DNA from 2 places in the Bradyrhizobium sp. USDA 336 genome. Region 2 is predicted to be linked to the other one. Evidence: riboswitches for the same ligand, from Rfam matches in the RefSeq annotation. Region 2 holds a riboswitch; the other holds the start of a gene.
The links. A riboswitch is a leader RNA that binds a small molecule or an ion and turns the genes downstream of it on or off. The one in region 2 is predicted to bind cobalamin.

Region 1 (15,656 bases), 5.2 Mb from region 2:
GTCGATGGTGTTTCGTTCCAGGATTTTTCGGTCTCCAAAGCTGCTGGACTGAAGATAATCTACTCGTCCCATGCTCGCCGATGCGACGCCTCCTGGATCACAGCCGAGCGCTGTCAGTAGACGCTGGATTTCCTCGTCCGGGTGCGCCACGAGCAGTTCGTATTGCACCAAATGAGTCTGCGGGCGAATACGTTGCGCGGCGAGCCTAGGAAGACCAAAACCAAATCGGCCAGTGAAGATATTATGCCATCGGGCAGTCGAAGCATGAGGTCAGCGAGACTGGATACGCTCACCGGCTGCGCGCTTTCTGCCCGCAGTGGGATGCCCCACGTCGATTTCAGTGAAGCGGCGATGGCGTAGGGATTGCGCATCAGAAGGATGTGTGGCGATTCCGGATAGACGGATTCAACAAATTCAAGTGCCGTCCAATAGCGTGGTGTCTTATCTATGATGATGCGCTTACCCGCTTTTGCCAGATACTGATCGTATGCTGCATCTGCAAAAGCGCGGCTAACGATCGTGCGATCTATCCGTCCCAGGAATTCGGAGGTGGCGGCCTCAATTAGAGAGCTGCCGGCCGGATGACGCCGATCCAGCTTGCCAATTGCTTCAAGCGCCAGCATTAACCAGGGTTCGGGCGGAGCCACAATGTCTGGATGGAGCTGCAGCAAATGTGCCAGGAGTGTGGTCCCGGATCGTGGAAGACCAAGGAGAAAGCACACCTCAGGTGAACGACCAAAACGTCCGCTCATCATTCAGACACTCGTGCTTGGCAAGCGCCATCTGTCGGCGCTAGCTCGATTGGGCGAAACAAAGCCGGCCGCCGGATCACATGGGGGCAACCGCTTGCGTACAAGGAGTCGAAAGGACAAGAATTTTGTCTGCCACTCATGACTTGAGACCCGTTCAGTCCGATCGGGCGGGATCACAGAACGATAACTGCAATCGCTTCCCCGATTGCTCGACCGATAAAACAGAATCAAGCAACAGCTCAATTGCACGAAGATTGACTGCAAATATGGCAAGGTTGAAAAGAACTATACGGACGTTTGCCAAAGACCGCGCGCGGCACATCATGCGCTGGGGCATTGAAGAGGTAACTGCGACATGCACGTTGCTGAGGCTCGGCATACACAAACAATTTAGGCATATGAGCGGAGTGCTGCAAAGAAGCAGACTATAACGCGGACATCACACATGGCAGGATGCAGCAATCTTCTCAGCGCGGTAGCGATCCAGACGCTACTTCCAGTGAGCACCGCCGTTGGTCGGCCAACACACTGGATCGGCCGTTCATGTGGGAGATCCTTGATTGGGCCATCACCAAGGTAATGTCTTCACTGCCGATTGGTCACAACCGTTGAGACCACGTCTAAGATAGTCCGTCAATAATGAGAGGATGCTGGAGCTCCCACCGCGACAGTGAACCAGGATCCAAACACTCTCTCAGCGCGGATCCGTAAAGCTAATTTCCGACAAAATTTCTATGGGTACTGAGGGCGGCCCAGCGAGCCGCCCTATCGCGCCAGTACCAGCGCTGCTCAAAACTACCGTTGGTGTCCGAGCCCGATTCCAAGATGCAAGGCCTTCTGGCGGAGCGCACCGACGCTGCGTTTGGTCATCTTTGCTATTTTTATGACCGGGGTTCGGGCCTTCGAATGGACTTTGAGCTCCTTGATATCTGCCCTCGTCCATTCGCGCCGCTTAACGCGTTTCTTGGTTGCTTTCTTCACGATGAATGCTCCTTTTGAGAGGAGCGGCTTGTAGCATAGTTTTCACGGCACGACGACCGCAAAAAACAGACAATATGATAGAAGTGGCGCCAGCGTATAACTTGGTCATGCCTTCCAAACGCGAGACGTCTGGGCTAGTACAGCTGTGGAACTGTAAACTTCATATACACCTCGCGCTCTGAGAACGTTCCAATCAACGCCCTTCTATTCGCAGCTAAGCAACTGACACTCTCTGGAATGAGTAAGCCAACCCCGAGATCAGTTTAGCCGACCGTCGTCTCGACCACGCTGATGTGCATGAAGAGGCCAGATTCTCCATCCCTCAGGTTAAATCAAGCCAATATCCCTAGCCGCGTTGAACAACTTCGCAATACCCATTACAACGCCACTGTTTCCAAATGTGAACTTCGAGGTGTAGTTGAGTACATCACCATCAGCAAGGGGGTGATCGGCTGACCGTCACGCCGGCAGCGGTTTACGTGGGCTCAATCGCTTGCCGTGGGGCGCTTTCTGCCCGCGTTCGTTCCCACCTGCGAAGTCAAAGGGGCGGTTGCTCAGCTTTAGGCTGTTGCGCGATTTGTCGCCCAACCTACGCCTGCATAGCACACCGATCTAAGTGTTCGAGCGTCTCAAAATATTCCCTTCCCTCCTCGGTGAGGATCCAGCACCCGGCCTCCCGCATCAGCTTTGGCCGAAAATGCCGAGTTGGGGCGCGCGGCTGCGGTGCGCTTCATACGAGCTGGCCACTCCGGGCCGCTGCTATACAGATAGCCAATGCTGCTTAACGACTTCGATGCTTGCCCGACCGTGCGGCTGGCCGGCAGCATCTTGAGGTAGACAGCTGAAAACTCACGCACACGCCCTTGACCCAAGGAAAAGCCCGACAACGCCTATTTTGCGGTAAGCTCCAGAGGCGCGCCCCGCCTTCAAAAGAAAGCTTCCTCCTTAAGCCCAATGCGCGACACCCGCCTGCTGTCGCCGCGGTAAGCACCGCTTTCGACGGCATCGGCCACATCCTGCCCGAAGTTTCCGAAGAACGGTTCAGCATTAGATAGCTGCGTTGACTAGGAGTGTGACGAGGTCTCAAGTGTCGCCTTGGACCGGTACGAGATCAAACGACGTCGGTGGTAACCACGCTGTTGTACATCTTGACGAATGACGTCGCTCACGGAACGAACCGCCCGCTTCTTTCTCTTCCAATTGCCGTCCAATCCCGCGGGGATCCCAAAGCCTGTCGGAATGACCAAAAGATCGTGTCTTTGGTTCAAATAGATATCGAACATGTGGTGTCTTTTGTCGCACGAGCGTAGACCGGCCGTTCATCGGTTTGGTGACATCGAAGCAACAGTCTCCCTTAAAGTCACTGGACGATCAAATGACATTCGAAAGCTCCCGTCCTGATACGTCAAGACCGTCACGGGCACGATGGTGGCGCAAGATGTGAGCGTGTTCACGTCCCAACTTAGGGTCCGCTGACAGGCGCACTCGCCGATCGTCGGCCTGAAACGTGGCGAGAGTACATCTAATTGACTCAGCTACTTTGCGGCTTTGCGGAACCTACGCTACAGTTTTTTGGTTCTGGCAACTAGTTGATGCAGCATAACCTTGACCAGTCCTAGCGAGCACACCCTCGCCAGCTATCAGGCTTCCCAAGCAATGGCTTTACGAGGCGCCGCCTCGGGAAGCAGACGATTACGTTTATCGCCGGTATAGTTGAAGAAATCCTCCGTCCCGTCTTCGCGGACCGTGTCGAGAGTAAAGCAAATAAAGATCCACCTATGGCGGTGCCGAGCCGGTATGACCGGAAAGCGACTGTGTTCAAGGATCCGGGCCAGTTCGGGGCAGGCGTCGTTGACTAAAACGACGTCAGGAGGGACCGAAAGGACGTTGATATCTATGGAAAGACTGGACAACGGCAGATCGTCATCGTCGTAAGCTGGGAACCATTTTTGAGTGGTTCGGGCGCGACTATCACTTGCGCATTGCTTCCGGCAAATAATCAGCCACCTTTTCAAGACCGCACGAGCAAAGGGTCATCGGTCGATGCACCTTCACGTTAAGCTCCCGCAACGGGTTCACAATTCCTTCGACGTCCTCATTCAGTTCGTCGAGATAGCGGTCCTGGATTCGGTGGCGGACCCGTGCGCCAGCTTGCGTACCTGCTGCCGCCGACGAGAGAACGCGGACAATACCACTCCCAGCGAAGCTTAAGATTGATATAAGAGAATAGATCGCAAGAGAGTTCGCGATCGTGAGCCGCATGATTGGTGGCCGTACCCACCACGACTTCCTTCACTCTCGACCCCTCGTCGTACGAATTTAAGGTCACGCTTACCGGTATTGGCCGTGCCTTCAGGATTCCACAGACCGACTGCCGATCTGTGCCGATTGTGTAAGTGGAGCGTCTGCCATAGTAAGGCTACCGCACGGAATGGCAGCGGCCGGAAGTAAGCTTGATCCGGAGCGCCGCCGCCAAGGCTCGAAGGCGGACGCCGGCCATTGTAGAAGGCGAGGTATCGTCCGCCCGAGACGCGGGCGTCGGACACAGTCTCATAGGCATGCTCGACGAATTCGTTGTCGCGCCGGGCAAGCAAGGGGGATGCCATGACTGGCGAGCACGCTGGTGAACGTCGCGCCCGTGAACTACGAGCCTTGGTCGGTGAAGATGTCCCGCTTCCGTGGAAATCTCAGGAAGGGCGAAACCCTTGCTTGCTCATGAGAAGCTCGTCCTTGGGGATCCTCGAAAGGCTGATTGGATGGATTAGCTAATGCAGGTGAGGTTCGAAGCTCCAACACATCGGCGAAGATTGTCCAATCGCGGACACTCTTTTGCTTGCAAAAATCAGTCTCCGCCTGCTGAGCAGCAGCACTCAGGGAGGCGGCATCGACCTTGAATGCTGCCTGGCACGCACGATGCTCGCCGCCAGTATCGTCACAAACGGTCTTAATAAACCGAACATTAAATGAAGGCATGCCCCTCTCTTCCCGTGGTTCGCTTATCTACTATTCTGCCATTCGCACCGAGAGTACTTGATCTGCCTCAAGCAGCACCCCAAGAGGTCTGTCCGCTCGTCCGAAGATAGATCCAGATGTAACAGCGCGGCGCGAGCCGCTTATTGTCGCGAAGAACAGGGATGGCCTGTCTGTCCTACCTGCCTTATCGCACGACGCTTTGAGCCGAGGGGCAGCGCCTCTCAGGAGCCTCATGCCGACGACCGGGAAAATCAAGTGTTTGATCGAGGATTGTCTCGCAGAGACGATCGAGGGCAACATGCACTAGCATTGCAGGCGCGCGCGTGCAGATTTTCCATATGCGGCGGCGAGGCACTATACGCGCAGGCGATCGTGCAGCAATCAGGCAAGGAACCCCGATCTTGCATCCGACAGTCCACCAGCCGCCGCCACAGCAAAGCCGATCATAAGGCTTGTCGCAGCCCACGTTTCCACGAGCCCAGGTCCGGACTTCAGTGCCAAACCCTAAGGGTGGGATCAGCCCCGGCAAGGCTACCGACAATGAAAGGCGAACAATCGTTTGACCATCCGCGTGCACGGAGCAATGAGGAAAAATGCTGCCGTAGCCCTTGGAGCGTGAGTTGCGCCTCAAATCAACACGCTGGCGTCTTGCAGAGAGTGCGAGGCCCTGGCGGACTCCCGAGTTCGGACATGTCGACTGCCAACGCGGGCGTCTGTGGCACGTAGCTGCCGCTCGAGCTCAACCACTCCGGATGGACTGGCCTTTTGACCCGCATCAATGCTGCGGCGGCTCCGTCCTGATAGCAGTCATCTTCTAGTAAGGTCATACGCATGGCGGAAAGAACGACTTGAGCCCATGATGCTTTCATGTCCGGGTACCAGCGATCACTTTTTAGGACTCCTTCCGGACGCAGCCGAGCCGCGGGTCGATGACCTGCACATGATAAGTTGCGCCGCTTGCGATGGCGTCTACTTTATCGACCTGCGGACAGGCCCGATTATGGGCTCCGAGCGAAGCTACGTTCATTCTAATGGTGTCAACCGAATCCGGCGTCTTCGCGCGCTCGCTGGAGCGCGTGGTACGCGCGCGAGAGCGCGGCTGAGGTCGCCCGCACACCCACGCCATGACGCTGCAGAACACGGAGATGTGTCACCAACAAGAGATGTGACATGACGGAAAGCCGGACCATCTACCCCGCCGCGGGCCGGATTGCTGGAGCTGCAGACCGGTTTAGTTCGTGCAGAACAGTTACAAATACCAACAGCCGAGGTCTTGAGCTGACCCAGATCGATTCGACTGAAGCTCAGGCCTTGTTTCCCGGCGGAAATCTAAATATTTCGGTTCGCGAGCGGACCGTGTTCCGTACCAACGATGCGACGGCCGATAGCCCTCTGCCGCGGCTCACGCCATCGATACCGCGCGCCGTCCGGTCTAATCGGGCAGAGCCTGTTCGCGCGGAAACCAAGCGATGTTCGCAATGTTCACAAGGTTGTCTAAATTTGTCAGCTCGCAGCGATGAACTTCGTCCAGGATCTAATGGCGATTCGATCTGGGAGCGGCTCGAAATCATGCCGCCCTTCGATCAGGATCTGGAGATTGCCGTGATCGAGGGCAATTCAATTCACCGGGTGGTCTTTCCTTGTCGCCGGGTGTTCGGCGGATGGATCAACGCGAATACCGGAGAGCACGTCGCCGTGCAGCCGACGCATTGGCGTATCTGGCTCGGATAGCGGCGGCCATCCTGCACAATAGATTGGCGTGAGTTGAGGCAGGAACTGGGTTCGGCGTCCTCTCGTCGGAAACTATCTAGAGTTTCCTGAATGAGAGCGCCTGACGGGAAACATGTCCGAGCGGACCGATTGTGGTGGGGGCTTGCGGTGACCGTCCGGCATCACTCCTCGCATTGCTGTCGCAACCGTTCCCAATGTACTCGCGAGCGACACACCCCTGTGTAGATTTTGACTCTCATACCAAACGATCGCTTACCACGTCATAGTTGGCCACGATAAATGTGTCGATATGAGTCCATATTTTCGGCGAATGTTCTCGCCTTGATAAACCGTCGGCTATTCTCTCCCGGCCAAGTAGCGCGACGCGTCAGCGTCGTTCCACCGGGTGCACGTCCTTCGGACCACCAACTGGGGCCAGGCATTTTGGTTGGCCCCAAGGCTTGCTCGAGATTGTGGAGAGCGCAAATGACCACAAGCGATTTCGCTTGGTCGAGAACAGACCCGAGCGCGGGATCAATGGTTTTGCGGATCGGATGCTGCACGCAGTTCGCGGGCGGCAGCGACCATGTTGGTTAGCGCAGGCCGAACCTCCTCCCAGTTGCGCGTTTTTAGGCCGCAGTCCGGATTGACCCAGAGCTGCGCTTCCTGCAAACGCGTCCGAGCCAGCACCATCAGCTCCTGCATTTCGCCCACCTCGGGAACGCGTGGAGAGTGGATGTCGTACACGCCCGGTCCGATTTGATTTGGATATTCGTACTTGCTGAATGCGTCCAGTAGCTCCATTTTCGATCGCGACGTTTCGATCGAAATGACATCCGCATCCATTGCAGCGATCGCACCGATGATGTCGTTAAACTCTGAGTAGCACATATGTGTATGAATTTGCGTTTGATCGGCAACGCCCGATGAGCAAATGCGGAAGCAATCTCCGGCCCAATCGAGATATGCCTTCCACTCCGATCGGCGCAAGGGCAATCCTTCGCGGAGTGCCGCTTCGTCGATCTGGATCATGGCCGCACCGGCATTCTCGAGATCGCGGACTTCGTCGCGGATCGCGAGCGCAAGCTGACGGCAGACCTCGCTTCTAGGAATATCATCGCGAACAAACGACCAGTTCAGGATCGTCACCGGTCCGGTCAACATGGCCTTCATTGGCTTGCTAGTTAGTGATTGCGCATAGCGCCACCAGTCCACAGTGATCGGCTTCGACCGCACTACATCGCCAAACAGGATCGGGGGCCTGACGCAGCGCGAACCATAAGACTGTACCCATCCCTTCCTGGTAAATAGGAAGCCGCCGAGTTGCTCGCCAAAGTACTGCACCATGTCATTGCGCTCAAATTCTCCGTGCACGAGGACGTCAAGACCAATGTCCTCCTGCCAATGTACGGCGCGGGCTATCTCCTCCTTGATGAACCTGTCGTATTGTTCGTCGCTCATCGCGCCTAGCGCATGCGCCGCACGAGCATTTCGAACCTCTCTGGTCTGCGGAAACGATCCGATTGTCGTGGTGGGAAACGCTGGTAGTCCAAAGCGTGCCCTTTGGATCTCGGAACGACGGGCAAATGGGCTTGCGCGCCTGCGCATCGTCTGGTCGATCGCCCTCATCCGGGTAGCGACATTGGCATCATGGATCTTCGGCGAAGTCCGGCGGGCAGTCGCAGCGCATTCCGAATCGGCAAGAGCGAGCCCAACATTTTGGTCGCCAGCGAGTGCTCGCGCCAGGATCGCAAGCTCACGCATCTTCTGAACAGAGAAAGCAAGCCAGCTCTTGACGTCGGACGTGAGCCCGGTCTCGAGTTCAACATCGACCGGCACGTGAAGCAGCGAGCAGGATGGAGCGAGCTGTACACGGTGCTTGCCGAGCTTCGCAATCGCGGGCTCCAGCCGCTGACGAAGGGACGACAAGTTCGACCGCCATACATTCCGGCCGTCGATGACCCCGAGCGACATGACGAGATCACTTCGGCCGACAGCGACGATCTTATCCAACAACTCTGGCGCTCGAACCAGATCAAAGTGCAGACCGGAAACCGGGAGGCTCAATGCGGTATCCAGATTGTCGCCTAGCTCGCCGAAATAGCTGGCAACCATGATCTTGATAGCCGGTCCCTCCTTTGCGAACCGGTTATAGGCATGTAGCAATGATTTTCGCACCGCTTCGTCCAGATCAAGGACCAGGCAGGGCTCGTCAAACTGAACCCAACTTGCCCCTCGTTCGGCCAATTCATGCAGAACGTCGATATAGACCGGTATCAAATCATCCAGTAGGGAGAGGGGCTGGAACGCGCTATCGGCACTCTTACCGAGATTTAGGAATGTGACGGGCCCGATCAGGACAGGGCGGGTTTGAAAGCCTAGAGCCTTTGCTTCCACATACTCTTCAATGGGTTTGCGAGAGCAAAGTCTGAACCCCTGTCCCTTGTAAAACTCGGGAACCATGTAGTGGTAGTTGGTATCAAACCACTTAGTCATTTCCTGCGCGGGTGCGCCAGACCCCCGCGGGCCCAGACCGCAACTCGCATCCTGATCGTCGCATTGTGATCCGCGAGCCATGGCGAAGTACGTCTTGAGGGAAACGGATTCTCCTTTCGAGGCGTAGATCTCCGGGATAGCGCCAACCATGACACTTGTATCGAGCACCTGATCATACAGCGAGAAGTCATTCGACGGAATGACCGTGACGCCGAGAGACTTCTGACGAGCCCAGTTCGCTGCGCGCAGGCCGGATGCGTCCTCGAGCAACTGCTGTTCGCTGATCTTTCCGGCCCAGTAGCTTTCAAGAGCGAATTTGAGCTCACGCCTTGGACCGATGCGTGGCGTACCGAGCGTAGCAACCGGAAGAGAGAGAAGAGACATAGTGTTAACCCCTGTTGGGGACAGAGGCCATGGCGGACGCAGGCAGAGGAAGTCGCGCGCGCGACGGCTGCTTGGCGCACCACCGAGACACCCCGCCCGTGGACCAATCTATCGTCGGGGCAGGTCTCCTGGCTCGCTGGCTCATCGCTGCTGTCCGGCCTTCCCAAAGCCGTGCGGGCTTCAGTGACATCGTTGGACAGTAGCTCGCCGCTCACAGTTGCGGGGGCAGCGCCGGCATTTGGACCGGCTTCCCTCTTAGCTCCGGATCAAGTGGGATTCGGAGAACCTCGACGAGCTTGGATTATCGGCAGGAGGACTCTTCCGTCAACCTCTCAGATTATGTGCCACGCTATCTGCGACATCTACTAGGCGAATGACCGTCCATCTCTATGATTCTCTAAACAGAGCTGTCGCAATCAGAGATGTCCTTGTCAGATGTCGGAGTGCGACTCGGAGCTGCCTTGAGGCGACGCCGCCCGCCCCATCAATGAAGGGACAAAACCAGCCCGCGTAGCGGCGATTACCGCCGTTTCGAGCAGAATGCATTCGATGCGGCTTCCGATTTCCAGCGGTTCGCCCAGCACATCCGCTGGCCAGCTATTTTCTCGACTAGAGGATCCCCATTGAACACGTCAAGGCAGGAGGCGCAATCTAGCAACATACGCGGCGAGCAGGTTGATTTTCGTGCCAGCCAGACCTTCTCGGCTTCGTATCGCCAGCCATCATGTAGGCCGAACGCCGACGGCAACTTTAGCGAACCACCCGGTTCAATGACGGCAAACACACCGTCGAATCTCATCAGGCACTTGGCATCGAGGCGCTCACCTCTTCCGCAAACTATCTGTGCGGGACAAGGATGCACAAACTACGCCGATACACTGAATGGAAACATCGAAACGTGCGCAGGTCGGAAAGTCGACAATAGGGACATAAAACCCGTGCAAATCTCCGCCTGCTGCCTGGCACGAAGAATGCAAGCCCCTCGACATGCCCAGTCTCTTCTGCTGGGGATGTCCAGCTCAGCCAATTGACGCTGTCGCTGGCTATGGAAGTTAGCGGCGCGTGACATAGAGGGGAGCGCCTGCCCGCGCGGGACAGCCGCGGGTGCCCCGTCGCGTCTCCGTAAACTTCTTGCGCTCGCTCATAGCAGGTTCAAGGTTGCCCGCCTTGAAAGATGTACGGATGAAACGTGATAGGCCGAGGGTTATGAAGAGAATGTCGGGAAGACCCGCGCTATGGCTTCGCATGGGCGGACTTCTAATCTGCCTAGCCTGGCCGGCTGCCATGAGTAACACTATTCGCGCCAGCGACAACCCACTTGTCGAAAGACTCAAGTCAACGTGGCGAGCGCAAGATGGTGAGACGATAGAACAAATCATCTCCAATGTCTCGAAGGTGGCACAGTTCGTCCCTCAGATGTGGGGGGTCGCTGAACTTGGCGAAAACGACCATGTTTTCGTTTCGTGGACCAGGCACCGAGACAACAAATCAGACGAGCAGTACGCTATCACCTGGAAAGTCGCGCTCGACGGTACGATTGAGCTTGCGTCAACCTATGCGAAGCCGATGGAATTGGGCTGGCGTGCCCTAGCGCTCTCGCTGATCGCCAAAGAAGTCGCAGATGGTGAAAGGGACGCAAATCTTAGCTTTCTGCATGATCCAAGTAACTTCAACTTTGTGACTACGCCGCAAGGCCGGCTCGGCGATCTTCTGCGGCAGGGCCGATGCACTATCATTGAACCTGTTGGGGTCGACTACTTACCCAAGCAGAATGACAAGCCGAACGAGAAAGGCGATCTATGGCGCATTCTGCTCTTGGTGAATTGCGATATCCAAGGACCACGTTATTTTACACACAACGGGGTCATCACCTTCGAGAAGAGCGAAGGCCAAGATTGGGAGCCACAATCCTCTTTTGCCAAGCGCATCGCGAAATTTCCTCCGGGCTCCTGGTTCCAACGGACCGAGCCAAAGGAAGAGGAAGACTAGGAGAGCGAAGGCCTTAGCAGACGGTCGCGCAGGGCAACATCGCACCGCAGCTGCCGTACGGTCGAACGCCTCGTACCAACTGCAAGACATACGCGCTCTGCAGTTGCGTTGTTTACGGCTCCGCAACAGTCCCGCTGCCTTTCTCGCAGCAGTTCGGCCCGCCGTAAGGAAGGTCGAGCAGCACAATTGCGTTCTTCCACCACGTGTCGAGCTTAGCGGCGCGTACTAGTTTGTGAGATGTGGTTTGCCGCCTGCACTCCACCCAGTGAGAGCACGCCAAGTTGCTGGGGGGGAACCAGCTCTCATGCATTCTTCAGTAGAGAGCTTGTAGATGCCTCCGGCCCAAGCCGACTCGGCGTGCGCGCCGCGCATCGTGTGACTGCGGCATACGCAGGAGCGTGAGCCAAGCGACTTTGACCCGGCACTAGGGACCTATGCTGAGACGAAACGGGCGAGGAAGTTAAACTGGTAGCAACCCCGGCATACCCGCTGAGCGCTTGCCCATTTCCGAGTGCGCAGGGCGGGAAGCTCCGGAGCTGTACGCAAGAACGTTGAGCGCCGAACTGATTCGGCCCTAGATTTCCTCGCATTCATTCGTCTGCACGTCATAGACCCGGATTTCAAGCATCGGAAACCGCTTCTTTAATTCTGCTCGACCTGCCGTGGCACCGTCTTTGGTCGCGAATTCGGCTCTGAGTTGGCCATCTACTTCAAGCGCGTAAGATGAGAGCGGTACTTCCCGAACGACTGCGACCATCTCATTCCCATTATGTAGTGAGGTGCTAAGGAACGATGTGTAGCTTGAGTCGGCTAAACCGCACCAGAGCTATTCGCCCCGAGTGCGCGATGGGCAAACACGTATTGTGGACTGAAACCTCACACTGAATTGCATCAGGATGGCACTCGCGATTGTCCGAACACGTCGGCAGCTTGCCCACGCCCGGTGCATCCACGGCAAAGCCCGCGGCTCGATATCGCAGCCTTTCCAATTCCTGGAGAAAACGGGCGCTGATGCCAGCGTTCCTGGGTAAGCCACTTGAGATCGCGGGGAACCGTCACTACCAAAGAGCGGCGGCCCGTAGCGCCGCCTGAGCCATAAACAGTTCAATTCTTGTACACACGTCTGGGCAGTAGCACCAACGACGATGGTGCCGCGCGGAGGAGCCAAATGCCATAATGCGATTGGTATCAACGATCATCTCGTCTGGCGTAACAAGGAACGGATTTGCGCGGTTTGCTCGAACAAGAACGCTTCATTTACGCGGCGAGCGTTGAGGCTGAACTCCATCGCGTCTTTGTCTAACCCGGTCAGAGCGAGCCAGACCAGATCCTTTTTGAACATCTTTTTCGTGACAAGACTTTGGGGCGAATTTCCTCGCCCTCGTCGGAACTGTCCGGTTTGCCGATGGAAGTCATCACCAACCATGGCAAGGTCGCTCCTCAACGCCTGACTCAGCCGCAAGCGCCGACGCTTCATAGTCGCTCACTTTTTGCAAGGAGGAGCACAGCATTCCGAGGATCGGGTTTGTCCAGCATCGCGAGTTCGGCGCCACGCGGAGGATCTCCTCCTTAGGTTCAACGGTACAGTACGCTTCCGGTGAGAGAGCCGCCGATGCTCGAAGGACACCGCCGCACGCACGGGAAGAAAGCTCTTGATCCTTACGCAGCGTCAGGTCGTAGGTTCGGTCTCACGCCAAGCTATCATAAAGCACACATCGAAGCCGGCGGAATCTACATCTGTGGTCGAGCAATCGAATGTATCGGCACCGTATCGTGCGTGAACATGGATCAGTAGCGAAAGGTTATTGTCGGGATGAAGCACCGCGGAATTATGTTCGCATTGATCGCTCTCATCACATCTCCGGTTTTCGCCGCGACACTCAGCGGTGCTCCGCGCATCCTCGACGGCAATACAATCCAGATCGAGAAAACGACCGTTCGTCTCTCAGGCATCGAAGCTCCTGAGACGGATCAGATTTGCCTCGACGCACAGGGCCGGAAATGGGCCTGCGGCGTAGCTGTTCGCGACGAGCTCATCAAGCATTCGAATGGGCGAACGTGGGATTGTCATACCGAAAGAGTCGATGAGTATCGGCGAGCCCTCGGCAGCTGCTTCATCGAAGGCGAGGATATAAACGCCTGGATGGTACGCTCGGGCTTGGCGCTATCGGCTGGTGCATCTCACCATACCTACCTTGTTTATGAGTTGGCGGCCAGCACAGCCCATGCGGGGCTGTGGTCCGGCGCGTTCATCGCGCCCTGGGACTGGCCTCGCCGCAATAGGGGTACGATTATCGTGGGCGCGACGTCGGTTCCGGTCGACGCTCAGGAAGTCCTGCTTGGATCCGTCCTGCTATCGGAACCGCCGTCCCCCAAGTGCCTGATAAAAGGCACTGTCGAGCGCAGAGGCGAGCGCATTTATTACCTGCCAGGGCAACCCGGTTACGAACAAATCGGCATGACGAAGAAGCGCGGCGAACGCTGGCTCTGCAGCGAAGCGGAAGCCGAAGCCACCGGGTGGCGTAAGGCCGTGCCATGAGGCGACACATGCAAGCAGCCCATTCTCAAGACATGTCCCATTTAAACAAGCACGCGCGTTCGCGCCGGTCACTGTTGCTCTTTGCTGCTTCGACAGCTTTCCTGCGGTTCGGCAGTAAGATTGTCGACGCGAAGGAAGCAAAAGGCCCGCCCAAGCCAAACAACCTGCTCTCGCCAGATGCTGCCCTGAGTCGGCTGCTGAAGGGGAACGATCGTTATGTCCAGGGCGCATCACGAGTCGACGATTTCAGGCGCGAGCGGCCGGTCTTGGTTGAGGGACAAAATCCATATGCAGCGGTTCTGAGCTGCGCCGACTCCCGCGTGGTCCCCGAACTTGTCTTCAACAGCGGACTAGGTGATCTGTTTGTCTGCCGGGTCGCCGGCAACTTCGCTAACGATGATACGCTCGCCAGTATGGAATACGCGGTTGCCATACTCAACACGCCGCTGATCCTCGTACTTGGCCACGATCATTGCGGTGCGATAGACGCCACGATCAAGTCGCTCCATGAAGATAAGCGGCCGCCGGGGCACATTTCATCCCTGGTCACTGCACTTTCTCCTGCAGTGAAAGCATCTGGCGACCAAGCCGGCGACGCGTTCGCCCAAGCAACCCGACAAAATGTGATCAATAACGTCAGCAAATTCAAATCGACGGGTCCGATTCTGAACGCCGCAGTCGAGCAGAACCGACTGAAGGTCGTCGGGGGCCTGTATCGGATCGACACCGGCAAGGTCGATATTGTGAGCTGATGCCAGCACCTTCACACTCCCGGCAAATCGTCTGCTGCCTGATACAGCGCTTCTGTTCCGCGCCGTTTTGTTGGTCCATCGTCTACAACAAATACGACGGATGCTATCCGCTCCACAATTGTCATCGCTTCAGGAACCCTTAGATATGCGCGGCCTCTTAATTCTTCTCGTGTTATACGCACTCATGTTGGCAACGCGCGGCCAGCATCAAGAAACACACATAGCGCGTCCGGCAGCATTCATGCCTCCTGGTTGAACCGCCAACCCAATGGAGGTGTTCAGGCAGCAGATCGCATCGCGAAGCATTGCAGGCTCTGAACTCCAGAGCACGCGACGATCCCGAGAGCTTCTCAGCTCCGAGCGGGCAAGGCATCCACGGTCCTGCTTTTATAACCGAGCTCAGCCAGGGCCGAGGATCACATAGTACAACCAGCAAGACTGCACGGCCTGGGGCTGTAAAGCAACATGCTACCCGCATCAGTACCGGACAGCCCTCCTGCATCAGCCATTTGGGAGACCGCGACCATCGGAAAGCCAGCCGCGCATCAATCGTTCGTTAGATCGTCTCGTTCGCCGTCCTCCATGACGAGCTCGACACGAAAAGAAACCGGCGAGACTTAGCGAATGTTTCGAGTTCTATCTGCACAGCTGACTTCGGTGCGCCAGCAGCCATGTTTCAACTGCGCGCACCGACGGAAATCATCTGGCAACCGCGCTTCCGGAATCAGGCTCTTCAACCACGGAGTCGCTTATGGGAACAGAGCACTAGCTTCAGAACGTGCCGTGCCTGGTCTGTCGCAACGCTCGTGATGCGCGCATAGTTGTCGCAGGAATTTGGCAAGCTCGGCCAAGATCGGAAGAATTGGTAGACCGCCGAAGAAAGAGCCGCCGGCGGCCGCAAGAGGGTCGGCCAGTCAGGAATGTGCACGAACTTCTCGCGTTCGGTACGACAGAACGCGGACAGGCTCCTCTGTTGCTGGCAAGCCCGGAAAGCCCCCGAAACCTGTTCGAAACGCTTCGTCTTCGCTTGCATGAGCGGGGCACTCTTGCAGTCACCTCGAACCACAGTTAATCGTGCAA
Region 2 (15,656 bases):
GATGCGGATGTCGGCGGAATCGCCGGCGAGAACGCGCGACCGCCCGTCATCGATGGCGAAGCCGAACTTGGTGGGAAGGGCAAGGCCGGAATCGGCGAGCGCCTCTTCGAGCTCCGCCGTGAGCGACTGCGTTTCGTCGCCGTTGCTCCAGAACGGCGTCACCAGGATGTTGCGCCTGGCTTCGATGTCGGCGTCGGGATCGAGCAGTGCCAATCGCGCAAGGCCGTCGAGCAACGGCCGATGGCCGTCCTCCTGAACGCCCCTGATCTGCAAGTTAGCCCGGCTCGTGACGTCGATCAGACCATTGCCGAAGCGCTCGGCGAGTTCCGCAAGCCCGGAGATTTGCGGCGCTTCAAGGCGCCCGCCGAACGGACGCACGCGCACCACGAGCCCGTCGCCCGATCGCATCGGGCGCAGTGCGCCGGGACACCATCCCTTAACCGTGGCCGTGCTCATGACGCCTCCCGCAGCGCCGCTGCAATCGAATTGCGGCGGGTTCGCCAGAGCGAGGCTTCGTGCAGGCGCGTGAAGCAGGTTTCCATTGCGGCGAGTGCGGACGGATTTTCGCGCGCCATGAAGGCGCGGACGTCGTCGTTGCCGAGTGTCGCGTCGTAATAGAGGTCGAACAGATGCGGCGGCACGGCGCCGGCGAGATGTGCGAAGGCGGCCATGTGCTCCAGCGTCGCGGTGATCTCGGCGGCGCCGCGGAAACCGTGGCGCATCATGCCGGCGATCCAGTCCGGATTGGCCGCGCGTGCGCGAACGACGCGCGATATCTCTTCCGTCAGCGTGCGCGCATGCGGTTCGCCCGGCCGTGTCGCATCGAGATGATAGAGCGACGGCGCGCCTGCCCCGAGGTGCGCGGCTGCTGCGGCGATGCCTGCCTCATGCGCGGCATAGTCGGCGGCGAGCAGCAGATCGGTTTCGGGCAAGTCCTGGACGTGGACAAAAGCATCGGCGGACGCGAGACGCTGTTCGATACCTGCGCGATCCCGCTGCATCGCGCCATCTGCAGAGAACGCCCAGGACGATGCCGACAGCCACGCTTCGCCAGCGGCCTCGCGCGTCTCCGGCGTGAAGGCATCCGGGATCGCCGACAGGCCGACGCCGTATTGTCCGGGCCGCGGCGCGAACACGCGGCGCGCACGATGCCGATAGGGGTTCTCATCGCCCTCGTCCTCGCGCGCGGCGAGCGCCTCGGCGGCGGCTTCGAACAATTGCGCCAGACCTGCGAAGACGTCGCGGAACAGGCCGGATACGCGCAGCGTGACGTCGATGCGCGGGCGGCCGAGCTCGGCCGGCGCGATGATGTCATAACCGGTGACGCGGCCGGACGCATGATCCCAGCGCGGCGCAAGGCCGGCCAGATGCAGTGCCATCGCAAACTCTTCGCCTGCGGTGCGCATGGTCGCCGACCCCCAGAGATCGACGACGAGACCCCTCGGCCAGTCGCCATGATCCTGCAGATGGCGCCGCAGCAGCTCTTCGGCGAGCTTGATGCCTTGGGCATGCGCCGATGGCGTCGGCACCGCGCGCGGGTCGACGGCGAAGAGATTGCGCCCTGTCGGCAGCACGTCCTGACGCCCGCGATACGGGGAGCCCGACGGCCCCGGCGCGACGCGTTTGCCAGCGAGCGCGGAACGCAATGCATCGCGTTCCGCATCGGCACAAGCGCCGCGGCCGAACACGTGCAGGCCGTCGCCGAACTGGCTCTCCTTGAGATCGCACACGAAGCGGTCGATCCGCGGGATCGCTTCGGCCGGTGCGGCCGAGGCATCGAGGCCGAGATCGTCTTCGAGACCCGCTGCCCGCGCCTCGTCACGGATCGCCGCGATCAGGCGTTGGCGACGGGCGGGATCGAGGCCGTCAGCGGTCGAATACTCATCGAGCAACCGTTCCAGCCGACGTAGACCTTCCGGCACCGCTGATGTCTCAAGCGGCGGTGGCAAATGGCCGATGGTGACCGCGCCGATGCGCCGCTTGGCCTGCGCGGCCTCGCCGGGATCGTTGACGATGAAGGGATAGATGACGGGAAGATCGCCGATCAGCGCTTCCGGCCAGCAGCTCGAGGACAGCGCCACGGATTTTCCGGGCAGCCATTCCAGCGTGCCGTGCGCGCCCATATGCACGACAGCATCGCAGCCTTGCTGCCTGAGCCAGAGATAGAATGCGACATAGGCATGGCGCGGCGTGCGGGTGAGATCGTGATAATCGGCATCGCGCGAGGCCGCATCGCCGCGCTCGGGCTGGACTGCGATGACCGACCGGCCGCACTGAATCGCGGCGAAGTGGAACGCGCCATCGCGGCAGCTCGGGTCGTTTTCCACCGCGCCCCAGGCGCGCGCGAGATCGTCCTGCAAGGATTGCGGCAGGCGCGACAGCCCCGCGCGATAATCGGCAACACTCCAGGTCAAACTCTGCCTTAGCAGCGTCTCGCCGAGCGCATCGATCGGCGCGACATCGAAGCCGGCCTCCGCCAGATCGGACAGTAACGCTTCGACTGACGCCAGCGCGTCGAGCCCAACCGCATGCGCGATCTGGTGCGGACGACCGGGATAGTTCGAGAGCACGACGGTCAGCCGCTTCTCGCCGGCGGGCTTCTGCGCAAGGCGATGCCAGGCCGTAACGCGCGCGGCGACCGCCTTCACGCATTCCTCATCCGGCCTGTGCGCCAGATGCGCAAACTGCAAATCCGGATCGCGCTGACCGGCCGATTTGAAGCTCACCACGCCTGCGAACAGGCGGCCGTCGACCTCCGGCAGCACCACATGCATCGCGAGATCGCCGGGCGACAGGCCACGCAGTGATTCCGCCCAATCCTCGCGCCGCGCCGTCGAGAGCGCGACCTGGAACACCGGACAGGACGCGGCATCGAATGGCGTCGTGCCGTCGTCGCCAAGGGCCGAGAACGCCGTCGCATTGACGATCGCCGCCGCAGGATGTTGCGCCAGATGCGCGCGCAGCCAGTCGGCAACGCCCGGCGCCTTCAGCGAGGTGACGAACGCGCCGTAGGCGTCAAATCCCTTCTCGCGCAGCGCGACAATCAAGGCGTCAACCGGCCCCGTATCGGCGGCGGTGAGATAGGAGCGATAGAACGTCACGAGTGCGCGCGGCTTGCCCTCGCCGCCCGCCGGCGCGGCAATGACGCCGCGCGCGGGATCGTAGAATCCCATCTCGGGCACGGTCATCTCGCCGATGACCGGGCCAGCATAGAGGCCTGAGGCCAGCGCGAGCTGCGCGATCGCCGCTTGCGCGGCGACCGGGCCACCGGTGTCGCAGAGCACCTTGAGCCGACGCAGCGTCGAGACCGGCAGGGTCGAGTACCCGTCCAGCCGCGTGTCGTCGCGGCCGTCGGCCGGCAGCACCGCCAGCACGATGCCGCGATCCTTCGCGAGTTGCTGGAGCGCCGCAAGCCCGTACGCCCAATAGGACTCCCCGCCGATCAGGCGCACCAATATGCCGCGCGCCTGCGACAGCGTGCGCTCGATGTAGGTGTCGACCGACAGCGGATGCCGCAGCTCCGCGAGATTGGCCAGCCGCAGCGACGGCAGGCTGCCCCGACCGCGCCGCCAGCCGGCCGCGAACGCGGCCAAATCGGAATCCGAATACGAGAGCACCACGAGATCGGCCGGGTCCTGGCCGATGTCTCTTGGCGTCGCGGTCTCCTCGAGACCGCGGCTCTCGCGGAAGACGACGTGCATCAGATACCAAGTCCTGCCTTGATGGCGGCCTCGTCGATATCGCCATGCTCGCCGATCACGACGAGCTTGGACTGCCTGTGACCCGCGCCCCATGGCTTGTCGAACTGATGGCGCACCCGCTCGCCGACCGCCTGCAGCAACAGGCGCATCGGCTTGCCCGCGACCGCGATGTAGCCCTTGGCCCGCAGGACGTTCTGCTCGCGCGCCAGCTTCTGGACGGAGGCAACCAGTTCCTCGATATCCGCCACCTCCGGAAGGTCGATCACGACGGAGGCGAAATCATCATGCTCATGCTCTTCCTCGCCGTCGTGATGCGAGGGCCGCGCGGCGAGATCATTCTCGGCCGCAGCGCCGAGGCCGAGGATGACGCGCGCATCGATCGCGCCGTCGGTGACCGGCAGCATCGGCACGCGGCGCGGCATCTCGGCGGTGATCGCCGCCTTTGCGGCTTCGATGCCTGCGGCGCCCGCAAGGTCGGCCTTGGTCAGCAGCACGATGTCGGCGCAGGCGATCTGGTCCTCGAACACTTCCGACAGCGGCGTCTCGTGATCGAGATTGTCGTCCGCCGCGCGCTGCGCTTCCACCGCAGCCGGATCCGGCGCGAAGCGGCCGGCCGCGACGGCCTCGGCGTCGGCCAGCGCGATCACGCCGTCGACCGTGATGCGCGAGCGGATCTCCGGCCAGTCGAACGCCTTCAGCAGCGGCTTTGGCAGCGCCAGGCCCGAGGTCTCGATCAGGATGTGATCGGGCCGCACCGGCCGCGCCAGCAATTGCTCCATGGTCGGAATGAAATCGTCGGCGACGGTGCAGCAGATGCAGCCATTGGCGAGCTCGACGATGTTCTCCTCCGGGCAGTTCGCATCGGCGCAGGACTTCAGGATCTCGCCGTCGACGCCTTCGCTGCCGAACTCGTTGACGAGCACCGCGAGCTTCTTGCCGCCGGCGTTGCTGAGCAGATGCTGGATCAGCGTCGTCTTGCCGGAGCCCAGGAAACCCGTGACCACCGTGACGGGGACTTTTGCGAGCGAGTTCATTCGGCGGCCTCCGGCACGACGGCAATGGGGGGAATGCGGGCAAGCGACTGCTTGCGGAAGATCTCGGGACGGCTGCGCCATGGCACGATCCCATCAGGCGCGGCGGCATAAGCCGCAGCGCCCGCGACCACGTCGCGCGCATTCGTCTCCGACAGGCGGCCATAGACATAGGACCAGCGGCCGGGCGCGCTGAGCGCGACCGAGCAGCCCTGGCTGCAGGCCGACAGGCATTCGACGGGAACCACGCTGACGCCCTCGGGCACGCCGGCCTCGAGAATCGCGCCATGCAGGCGCTTGCCGGGCGTCGTCTCGCCCTCTCCAAGCGTCTGGCCGGCGCGGCAGGTAATGCAGACATGAAGTGTGACGGTCATCGCCTCTTCCAGATAACAGCGGGAGGCGATGAGGCGCACGGACCATTCTCCAGAAAGGCCCGCTTCCCCGTCGCGGAACACCCCGTCCGCCGGTCCAAAACTCGTCCGCGCTGGCAGGTCTCCCGGCTTGCGGAGCAGGGTTTTGGCCCTTCGATCCCCGCCTTCCCGATTCCAAAAGGAATCAGTGGCTTCGGGCATCTCTCCGGTCACGGTCGCGGGGGCGGCTGCAGTTTGGATCCAGATCTTGCCGATTCGGACCCTATCGCATTCCCTCTTCGCCTGTCATAGGACAGGAACCAACGCCGGGCCACCATTTGCCGGTGGCCGCCACTTGTCAAGCCGAAGGACCGGGTCCCATGACATCTGAACCGGATACCCAAACAGCCGAGGAAACCGACATCAGGCATGCCCAGAAAATGGCGAAGAAGAAGGCCGCCCGCGACAAGATCATGGCGACCAAGAGCGGCGAAAAGGGCCTGATCATCGTCCATACCGGCGCCGGCAAGGGAAAATCCTCCTCGGCCTTCGGCATGATCGTCCGCTGCGTCGCGCATGGCTTCCCTTGCGCGGTGGTGCAATTCATCAAGGGCGCCTGGGACACGGGCGAGCGGCGACTGCTCACCGGCCATTTCGGCGACCTCTGTCAGTTCCACGCGATGGGCGAAGGCTTCACCTGGGAGACGCAGGACCGCGCCCGCGACATCGCCGCCGCACGCGCCGGCTGGGAGAAGGCCAAAGAGCTGATCCTCGACGAGCGGCTGCGCATGGTCGTGCTCGACGAGATCAACATCGCGCTGCGCTACGACTATCTCGATATCGCCGAAGTCGTCGAGTTCCTGACGACCCAAAAGCCTGCGATGACGCATGTCGTGCTCACCGGGCGCAACGCCAAGGACGAGCTGATCGAGATCGCCGACCTCGTCACCGAGATGACGCTGGTCAAGCATCCGTTCCGTTCCGGCATCAAGGCGCAGGCCGGCGTCGAGTTTTGATGCTGATGAGATTGGATTCTAATGCTGCGCCAAGGGAGGTATGCTCCCTCCCCCGCTTGCGGGGGAGGGTTGGGGAGAGGGCATCTACGCAATCGAGAGCCCCCAAGAGGAGAAAACCCTCACCCGTGCCTTCGGCACGACCTCTCCCGCAAGCGGGAGAGGTGCACCGAGCCCGCAGCTGCTTGATTCAACTCAATCCCATTCCGCTTTAAAAGATATCGATGGCACGCGCATTGATGATCCAGGGGGCCGGCTCGGACGTGGGCAAGTCGCTCATCGTCGCCGGCCTTGCGCGCGCCTTTGCGCGCCGTGGTCTGCGGGTGCTGCCGTTCAAGCCGCAGAACATGTCGAACAACGCCGCGGTCACCGTCGACGGCGGCGAGATCGGCCGCGCCCAAGCGCTGCAGGCGCTCGCCGCCGGTGTCGAGCCGCACACCGACATGAACCCGGTGCTGCTCAAGCCCGAGACCGATGTCGGCGCGCAAGTCGTGGTTCACGGCAAGCGCATCGCGACCGCACGCGCGCGCGACTACGCGGCGATGAAGCCGTCGCTGATGGGCGCGGTGCTCGAGAGTTTCGAGCGCCTGAAGGCGCGCGCCGATCTCGTGCTGGTCGAAGGTGCCGGCAGCCCGGCCGAGGTGAATTTGCGCAGGTCCGACATCGCCAATATGGGCTTTGCCCGCAAGGCGAATGTGCCGGTCGTGCTGGTCGGCGACATCGACCGCGGCGGTGTCATTGCCCAGCTCGTCGGCATCAAGACGGTGATCGACCCCGACGATGCCGCGATGATCTCCGGCTTCGTCATCAACAAGTTCCGCGGCGACCCCACCCTGTTCGACGACGGCTACAATCTGATCGAGCAAAAGACCGCATGGCGCGGGTTTGGCGTGCTGCCCTGGTTTCCGCGTGCTGGCGAGCTGCCGGCCGAAGACGCGCTCGGCCTGCGCGATGCGCGCAAGCCGGGCCGATGCAAGATCGCCTGTCTCGCGCTGTCGCGGATTGCCAACTTCGACGATCTCGATCCGCTCAAGCTCGAGCCAGGCGTCGATCTCGTGATGGTGCGCCCGGGCGAAGCGATCCCGGGCGACGTGCGCCTCGTCATCATTCCCGGCTCCAAATCCACGCGCGGCGACCTCGCCTTCCTGCGCACGCAGGGCTGGGACATCGACCTGCTCGCGCACCACCGCCGGGGCGGCCATGTGCTCGGCCTCTGCGGCGGCTATCAGATGCTGGGACGCAGCGTCGCCGACCCCGAAGGCATCGAGGGCCCCGCCGGCGACACGCCGGGCCTCGGGCTTCTCGATGTCGAGACGGTGATGAGCCCGCAAAAAACCCTCACGCGTGTTGCGGCCGTGCACGCAACCACCGAGCAGCCGATCGAAGCCTATGAGATCCATATCGGCCGCACCGAAGGCCCCGATCGTGCGCGGCCATTTGCGAAGGTGAGCGGCGAGGCGGAAGGCGCGATCTCCAGGGACAGCCGAGTGCAGGGCAGCTATCTGCACGGCCTGTTCACGTCGGATGATTTCCGCAAGGCGTATCTCGCCGAGCTCGACATTCCCGCAGGCGACGAGCCCTATCACGCCAGGATCGAGAGCGCGCTCAATGCACTGGCCGATCACATCGAGGAGCATCTCGACGTCGAAGGCCTGCTCGCGCTAGCGCGCTAGGCCCTCGGCAAGGCGCGTCCATTCGGCTTCACCGCCGGGAAGCCCGAGCCGCAACCATGTCGGCTGTTGCGCGAAGACGCGGGGCCAGATTTGCCCACGCGCGAGCTTCTCCTGCGCGGCCAGCGCGTCACGCGTCTGGTAAAGACGAAACAGCGGTGTGCCGCCGATGAGCCGCCAGCCTTGCGAAGACGCCATCTCGTCGAGGCGAGCACAATCGCGCGCGAGCCGCGCCGACGCCGCCTCGGCCCAGGCCTCATCGCGCAAGGCACGGCAGCCGATTTCGATCGCTGCGCCCGAAACGGGCCATGGACCGGACATCGCGGCAAGCCTGCCGATGTCGGCGGCATGACCGATGGCGAATCCGAGCCGCAGGCCGGCAAGCCCGTAAAACTTGCCGAACGAGCGCAGCACCAGCAGTCCCGCCTGATTCGCCTGCGGCGCAAGCGACAGCTGCGGAACGGCGTCGGCAAAGCTCTCGTCAATGACGAGACGGCCGACGCGCGGCAGCAGCGCCAATAGATCCTGTGGCGCAGAACGCCGGCCATCCGGATTGTTGGGATTGACGACGATGGCGAGGTCCGCGCCCGGCAGCGCGCCAAGCTCTCCGACTTCCTGCACCTCCCAGCCTGCGGCAGACAGCACGCCGGCATATTCATTGTAGGTCGGCGCGAAAATACGCGCGCGACCGGGCGGCACGAGTTGCGGCAGCAATTGGATCGCAGCCTGCGCACCGCCAAGCGCAACGATTGGCGCGCCGGTGCGGTACGCGTGCCCTGCGGCCTGATGCAGCGCCTCGATCTCGGCACGTGACGGCAGCGCGCTCCACGCGCGCGCGCTCACCTCGCTCACGGGATAGGGCAGCCGGTTGATGCCGGTCGACAGATCGATCCAATCCTCCGCGCGTCCGCCAAAACGCTGCTGGGCCAGGTCCAGATTTCCACCGTGCTCGCGCATGCCCCGTTGTTTCATGCGAAGGCCAGGATCGCAAGCAGGCCTGCGACCAGCAGCATGGCGCGACGGTAGACGGTCAGCGCCTCCGCGATGTCGGCGGCGCGCGGATCGCGCGCGCCTTTGTTCAGCCAGGGCTCGTCGGTCGCGCTGCCGTGATAGATGCGGGGACCGCTGAGCCGCACACCGAGTCCGCCCGCCATCGCCGCTTCCGGCCAGCCGGCATTGGGCGAGCGATGATGGCGTGCATCGCGCGTCATGCAGGCCAATGCTTCCGACCGTTGCGGTGCCAGCAGCACGAACAGGAATCCGGTCAGCCGCGCCGGGATGAAATTGGCGACATCGTCGATGCGCGCTGCCGCCCAGCCAAAGGCTTCGTGCCGTTCGCTGCGATGGCCGATCATGGAGTCCAGCGTGTTGATCGCCTTGTAGCCGAGGATACCGGGCAGGCCGAACAGCGCGCCCCAGAACACCGGCGCGACGATGCCGTCTGAGGCGTTCTCGGCAAGGCTCTCGATCGCCGCGCGCGCGATGCCGGCCTCATCGAGGCTTGCGGGATCGCGGCCGACGATGCGCGAGACCGCATCGCGCGCGGCGGCGACGTCGCCGGCAAGCAAGGGCATGGCGACGGCCGCCACATGATCATGCAGCGAGCGCAGCGCGACCAGCGGCCAGGCCAGGATGCCAATCAGCACGATCTGGATCCAGCCCGAAGGAAGCAGTGATTGCAGCGCCCAGCCGAGCGCCGCGGAGAGCGCGATCACCGCAAGCGCGCCGGCGACGCCGGCCGCTCGACGCAATGCCGGCGGATCGGACGCGCGATTCCAGGCGGTGTCGATGGCCGCAATGAGCCCGCCCAGCCAGGTGACAGGATGCCCGATCCGCGCGAACAGCCACGCCGGCCAGCCCAGAAGGGCGTCCACCGCCATCGCCACCACCATCGCGCCCGCAAAGTCCACATCTAGCTCCTGTCCCGCCCCTGTTGCGCAAGACGGCGGCCGAGTGCAAGCCCCTCGCCGCCTGTTTTCGGCTTTGTCTTTGGCCGCGTTTGATGATTAGTGCTGCGGCAGGAGACCTTCATGGCCGTCATCTTGATCACCGGTGGGGCGCGATCGGGCAAGAGCACCCGGGCGGAAGCGCGCGCGCGCAGCTTTGCCGGCCAGCCCGTCTACATCGCGACCGCCGAGGCGCTCGATGGCGAAATGCAGGAACGCATCGCGAAGCATCGCGCGCGGCGCGGAACCGATTGGATCGAGCGCGAGGTGCCGCTCGATCTCGTGCCTGCGCTGCGCGCAACCGATGGCAGCGGCGCAAGGCTCGTCGACTGCCTGACGCTATGGCTCTCCAATCTGATGCATGCGGCGCGCGATTGGGAGCGAGAGGTGAGAGAGCTCGCCGATGCCCTGCCCCGTCTCAACAGCCCCGTCGTCCTCGTCACAAACGAGGTCGGCCTCGGCATCGTGCCCGACAATGCGCTGGCGCGCAGCTTCCGTGATGCCGCCGGAATCATGAACCAGATCATTGCCGGTGTCGCCGACGAGGTCGAGTTCGTCGTCGCCGGCCTGCCGTTGAAGCTGAAATGATCCCGCGCGCCGAGCTTCTCAAGGACATCCTCGCCGATCTCAGGATGGCGACATCGTTCGTGACGATCCTGCCGGTGGCATCCTCGAAGCCTGCGGGCGACGGCGCCGTTGCGCGGGCAATGTGGGCGCTGCCGGTCGCGGGACTGCTGGTCGGCCTCGCCGGCGCCCTCACTTACAAGATCGCCATTCGCTTCGGACTGACGCCGAGCCTTGCCGCTTTGCTCGCGCTGGCCACGACCGCCCTCATCACCGGCGCGCTGCACGAGGACGGACTTGCCGACACCGCGGACGGCCTCGGCGGCGGCCGCACGCGCGAGCGCAAGCTCGAGATCATGCGCGACAGCCGGATCGGGACCTATGGCGTCTGCGCCCTGATCCTAACGTTCGGCCTGCGCTGGAGCGCGCTTGCGACGATCGCAAATCCATGGGCCGTCATGCTCGCGCTGTGCGCGGCGCACGTTGCTGCCCGTGCCGGCCTGCCGGCCTTCATGTCGCTGGTACCGGCGGCGCGGCCTGATGGCCTGTCTGCCGGCGCCGGGGCGCCGCCCGGGCGCAGCGTGGCCATCGCCTTCGCGCTTGGAACGCTTGCGCTTGCCCTGACGTTGGGGCCGGGCAAGGCGCTGGTCGGCCTGATCTTGCTGTCTCTTGCTGGCCTATTGCTGGCGCGGCTTGCCATCCGCCAGATCGGCGGGCAGACCGGCGACATCCTCGGCGCGTTCGAGCAGACAGGCGAGATCCTGATCCTGCTGGTGGCCGCGTCCTTCCAGATGGGGCGATGACCTCATGGTCGAGTTCGACGACAACTTCCGCCAGCACTTGCGCGAGCTGTTCGTGTGGCGTCGCGACGTGCGCCGCTTCCGCAGCGATCCGCTGCCGGAGGGAGCGATCGATCGCCTGATCGAGACCGCCTGCCTCTCGCCTTCGGTCGGCCTCAGCCAGCCCTGGCGCTTCGTCGTCGTCGACGATGCCGCGCGTCGCCGGGCGATCACGAACGATTTCAAGGCGTGCAATGCCGACGCGCTGAGCTGCTACTCCGGCGACCGGGCCGCGCGCTATGCCACGCTGAAACTGTCGGGCCTCGAACAGGCCCCCGGCCACCTCGCCGTGTTCGCCGACAAGGCCAGCGACATCGGTCACGGCCTCGGCCGTGCGACCATGCCTGAAACGACGGAATATTCCGTGGTCGCCGCGATCACCGCGATGTGGCTCGCCGCGCGCGCCGAGGGCATCGGCATCGGCTGGGTGTCGATCCTCAATCCGGATCGCATTCAGGCCATCCTCGACGTGCCGCCCTCGTGGAAATTCATCGCCTATCTCTGCATCGGCTATCCCGAGATCGAGTGCGACCGGCCCGAGCTGGAGCAGGCGAAATGGGAGCACCGGCGGAGTGCGGACGCGTTCACGCTGCGGCGCTAGGCGAGAATATCCTCGCGCCCAAACCGCTCCACCAGGAAATCGATGAACAGCCGCACCTTCACCGACAGGTGCCGGGTCGGCGGATAGACCGCATAGAGCGCTAGCGGCGGCGCGGAATACTCATCCAGCACTGTCCGCAACTCGCCTTTCCGCAACGCATCGGCCGCAATGAACTCCGGCAGCAGCGCCAGTCCCCTGCCCTTGATGGCGACATCGCGCAGCACCTCGGCATTGTTGACGCAGAGCGACCAGGCGGGCTGGATCCAGTGGTCGCCGTCGCCGCCTGTGAGCTTCCACTGATTGCCCGTGAGCAGGAAGCCGTAGGTCAGCGAAACATGCTCGCGCAAATCCTGCGGATGTTTTGGCGTGCCGTGCCGGGCGAGATAATCCGGCGACGCACAGATCATGCGCGCCACCGGCATGATCTTGCGCGCGATCAGGCTGGACGATTCCAGCTCCGCGATCCGCAAGGTCACGTCAAAGCCGTCCTGCACGGGATCGAGCAGATCGTCGCTGAGCACGATCTGGAGCTGAAGCTCCGGGTAACGCGCCATGAAATCGGCGAGCACCGGCCCGAGCCGCATCGTGCCGAACGACATCGGCGCGTTGACACGCAGCAGCCCCCGCGGTGCCGATTGCGCCTGCGTCACCGCCTGGTCGGCAGCCTCGATCTCCGAGAGGGTCACGACCGCGCGCTCGAAATAGCGCTGGCCGTTCTCGGTCGGGCTGGCGTGCCTTGTGGTGCGGTTCAGAAGCTGGACGCCGAGGCTCTCCTCGAGGTCGGCGATGTACTTGCTGATCGCCGAGCGCGACAGCCGCAGCTGCCGACCGGCCTCGGCAAAGCTGCCGCTTTCCACCACCTTCACGAAGGCCCGGAGGCTGCCGAGCTTATCCAAGCGCCCGCCCCGTCGATTGTTTCCAAATCGTAGACATAGCCGTCATATTTGCATGGATTGTCTCCAATCTAAAGCGGAACGATATTTCCGGCCAGAGCAAGACCGCTCCCCGAATCTGGAGGACGACAATGTCTGGACTGCACCATGTCACCGCGATTGCTGGCGATCCCATCCGCAATTTCGGCTTCTACACGCGGGATCTTGGCCTGCGCTTCGTCAAGAAGACGGTCAATTTCGACGATCCCGGCACGTACCACTTCTATTATGGCGACGAGACCGGCCGCCCCGGCACCATCCTGACCTTCTTTCCTTGGGCCGGCGTCTCGGCCGGGCGCCGCGGCGTCGGCGAGACCCATCAGACCGCCTTCCGCGTGCCGCAGCGCTCGCTCGGCTATTGGACGCAGCGCTTCACCGAGAAGGGCATCGCGTATGAGGCGCTGGAGAAGCGTTTTGGCGAGTCCGTGCTGCCGTTCACCGATCCCGATGGCATGGCGCTCGCGCTGGTCGGCATATCAGGTGCCGAGAACGAGCCGGGCTGGAGCAATGGCGACGTGCCGGCCGAGCACGCGATCCGCGGCTTCCACGGCGTGACCCTGCTGCTCGACAGCGCGGCGAAGACGGCGGCCATCCTCACCGACGTGTTCGGCTTCAAGGAGACCGGGCGCGAGGGCTCGGTGATCCGTTTCAAGGCGCCCGGCGATGTCGAAGGCAGCGTCGTCGACATCTACGAAGCCAAGGGCTTCCTGCGGGGCCATCAGGGCGGCGGCTCCGTCCATCACATCGCCTTCCGCGCGGCCGACGATGCCGAGCAGGGCGAGATGGCGCAAAAGCTCGTCAGCAATCACGGCCTGCACCCGACCGAGCAGCGCGACCGCAACTACTTCCGCTCGATCTACTTCCGCGAGCCCGGCGGCGTGCTGTTCGAGATCGCGACCGACATCCCCGGCTTTGCCGTCGACGAGCCCGTCGCGAGCCTCGGCCGCGAGCTGAAGCTGCCTGCTTTCCTCGAACCGCACCGCAAGCAGATCGAGGGCGTTCTGCCGAATCTGGAAGAGACCGCGTCATGACCGAGACTTCATTCATCCATCGCTTCGAGCCCGCGACCAGCGCGGGCTCGCCCCCGCTGCTGCTGCTGCACGGCACCGGCGGCGACGAGAACGACCTGCTCGGCCTCGGCAAGATGATCTCGCCGGGCTCCGCCCTGCTCTCGCCGCGCGGCCGCGTGCTCGAGCACGGCATGCCGCGCTTCTTCCGCCGTCTCGCCGAAGGCGTGTTCGACGAGGAGGACGTAGCCCGCCGTGCGCACGAGCTCGGCGACTTCGTCGCGGAGGCGCGGCAACGCTACGGCCTCGCCGCGCCGATCGCGGTCGGGTTCTCCAACGGCGCCAACATCGCCGCCGCGCTGTTGCTGCTGCAGCCTGACGTGCTTGCCGGCGCGGTCCTGCTGCGCGCGATGGTGCCGTTGTCGGATCCGCCCGAGGATCCGCCTAAGCCTGCGCTCGGCGGCAAGCCGGTGCTGCTGCTCTCCGGTCACGCCGACCCGATCGTTCCGGCGAGCAATTCGGCACGCCTCGCGGCGTTGTTGTCGGACACCGGCGCGCGCGTCGATCACAAGGTGCTGCCAACAGGCCACCAATTGTCGCAGGCCGATGTGGCGCTGTCCCGCGACTGGATCAGCACGGTCGAGGCCGAAGCGGCATGATCTGACGAGCAGCGGCATGTGTAGGGTGCGTTAGCCTTGGCGGCCGCGCAAAGCGCGGTCGGCATGGCTTAACCCGCCGCTTCGGTCACTGCGCAGAGGGCGACCGATCGGAACACGGTCAAGCGATGCACGTTGAGCCGATGCATATGTGATCCATGGATACGCGTAGTGCATCACGACATGACGACTTTTCTGGGTGTTGAGGCCTGCGACTTGACCGCCGCACTGCCGGCGGCCGATGCGATCCTGTTCGGCGCGTCGGATGCCACCCCGTACCTTGCAGGTCAGACCAGCCATGCCGCAAAAGCGCCCGACGTCATCCGTCGCGCGCTGCGTCACTATGAGAGCGATCTCACCCGTTGGGATTTTGACCAGGACGCCGAGTTGCTCGATCCGAGCAAGACGAGAGTCTTGGACGGTGGAAACGTCCCGACCGACCCAATGACGCCGGAGATCAACCGTGATGCCATCAGAGCAGCCGCGCAAGCCGTCCTTTCGGCTGGCGCCGTTCCGATCCTCGTGGGCGGAGACGACTCGGTCCCGATCCCTTTCTTCGAAGCGTTCCAGGACAGCAAGGGACTGACCATCCTGCAGATCGACGCCCATCTTGATTGGCGCGATCAGCGCAACGGATCGGGCTATACGTTCTCCAGCACGATGCGGCGCGCCAGCGAACTCCCATGGGTCAAGCGCATCGTTCAGGTCGGCTTGCGCGGCATCGGCGGCTCCGGTCGTGCCGAATTCGACGATGCAAAGGCGTGGGGCGCGAAGATCTTCACCGCAAGACACGTCCACCGTCACGGAATCGCAAGCGCGCTCGGCGCGATCGAGGCTGACGGCGAGTGCCTGATCACCATCGATTGCGACGGTCTCGATCCATCGGTCATCCCGGGCGTGCTCGTCCCACAGCCCGGCGGCCTGTCCTATTTCGACGTGGTCGATCTCATACGAGGCGTCGCGGCAAGGTCCAGAATAGTCGGCCTCGACATCGTCGAATTCGTTCCCGAGCGCGACGTGCAAAATCTTGGAGCGATTGCGATCGCGCGGATCATCTGCAATGCGCTGGGCTGCATTGGGCGGCGGAAGGTATAGTGGTTCACCCTTCCGAGCACAGTCGTCTCAAGTCCACACCATCCGTCACCGGAATAGGCAACACGATCCGCGGAACAGATTTCCATCCCAACGCCCCTTCGAAGACGGCTGGCGTAGAATGCGAGAGGCGCTCCCTCGTTGTGCCGGCACCAGCGCACCTCGCCGATGAAGAGCGTGTGGTCGGCGATATCGATCGATTGGACCACCTCGCAGGCGAACTGCGCGAGTGCCTGCGGGAGCACGAAAAATCC

Region 1: linked by a shared signal. The riboswitch ahead of metE (5-methyltetrahydropteroyltriglutamate--homocysteine S-methyltransferase) and the one ahead of ABIA45_RS13695 (DUF1636 domain-containing protein) in region 2 are both predicted to bind cobalamin.

What each region holds. Positions count from the first base shown of each region.
Region 1 is NZ_JBIYDC010000002.1:7,875,157-7,890,812, reverse strand. It holds gene ABIA45_RS37630 (NoeE-like protein) at 1-168, opposite strand, end outside; gene ABIA45_RS37625 (sulfotransferase) at 114-755, opposite strand; gene ABIA45_RS37620 (hypothetical protein) at 1,548-1,733, opposite strand; gene ABIA45_RS37615 (hypothetical protein) at 3,374-3,646, opposite strand; gene ABIA45_RS37610 (hypothetical protein) at 3,705-3,995, opposite strand; partial or broken gene ABIA45_RS37605 (IS3 family transposase) at 4,151-4,409, opposite strand; gene ABIA45_RS37600 (hypothetical protein) at 5,877-6,437, shown strand; gene metE (5-methyltetrahydropteroyltriglutamate--homocysteine S-methyltransferase) at 6,951-9,296, opposite strand; cobalamin riboswitch at 9,397-9,601, opposite strand; gene ABIA45_RS37590 (nodulate formation efficiency C protein) at 10,581-11,285, shown strand; gene ABIA45_RS37585 (hypothetical protein) at 12,481-12,711, opposite strand; gene ABIA45_RS37580 (thermonuclease family protein) at 13,099-13,824, shown strand; gene ABIA45_RS37575 (carbonic anhydrase) at 13,833-14,576, shown strand.
Region 2 is NZ_JBIYDC010000002.1:2,714,086-2,729,741, forward strand. It holds gene cobG (precorrin-3B synthase) at 1-456, opposite strand, end outside; gene cobN (cobaltochelatase subunit CobN) at 453-3,701, opposite strand; gene cobW (cobalamin biosynthesis protein CobW) at 3,701-4,735, opposite strand; gene ABIA45_RS13695 (DUF1636 domain-containing protein) at 4,732-5,106, opposite strand; cobalamin riboswitch at 5,201-5,422, opposite strand; gene cobO (cob(I)yrinic acid a,c-diamide adenosyltransferase) at 5,463-6,098, shown strand; gene ABIA45_RS13705 (cobyric acid synthase) at 6,320-7,768, shown strand; gene cobD (threonine-phosphate decarboxylase CobD) at 7,757-8,722, opposite strand; gene cbiB (adenosylcobinamide-phosphate synthase CbiB) at 8,734-9,675, opposite strand; gene cobU (bifunctional adenosylcobinamide kinase/adenosylcobinamide-phosphate guanylyltransferase) at 9,796-10,299, shown strand; gene cobS (adenosylcobinamide-GDP ribazoletransferase) at 10,296-11,078, shown strand; gene bluB (5,6-dimethylbenzimidazole synthase) at 11,083-11,715, shown strand; gene ABIA45_RS13735 (LysR family transcriptional regulator) at 11,712-12,611, opposite strand; gene ABIA45_RS13740 (ring-cleaving dioxygenase) at 12,740-13,678, shown strand; gene ABIA45_RS13745 (alpha/beta hydrolase) at 13,675-14,313, shown strand; gene ABIA45_RS13750 (arginase family protein) at 14,494-15,405, shown strand; partial or broken gene ABIA45_RS13755 (flavin reductase family protein) at 15,513-15,656, opposite strand, start outside.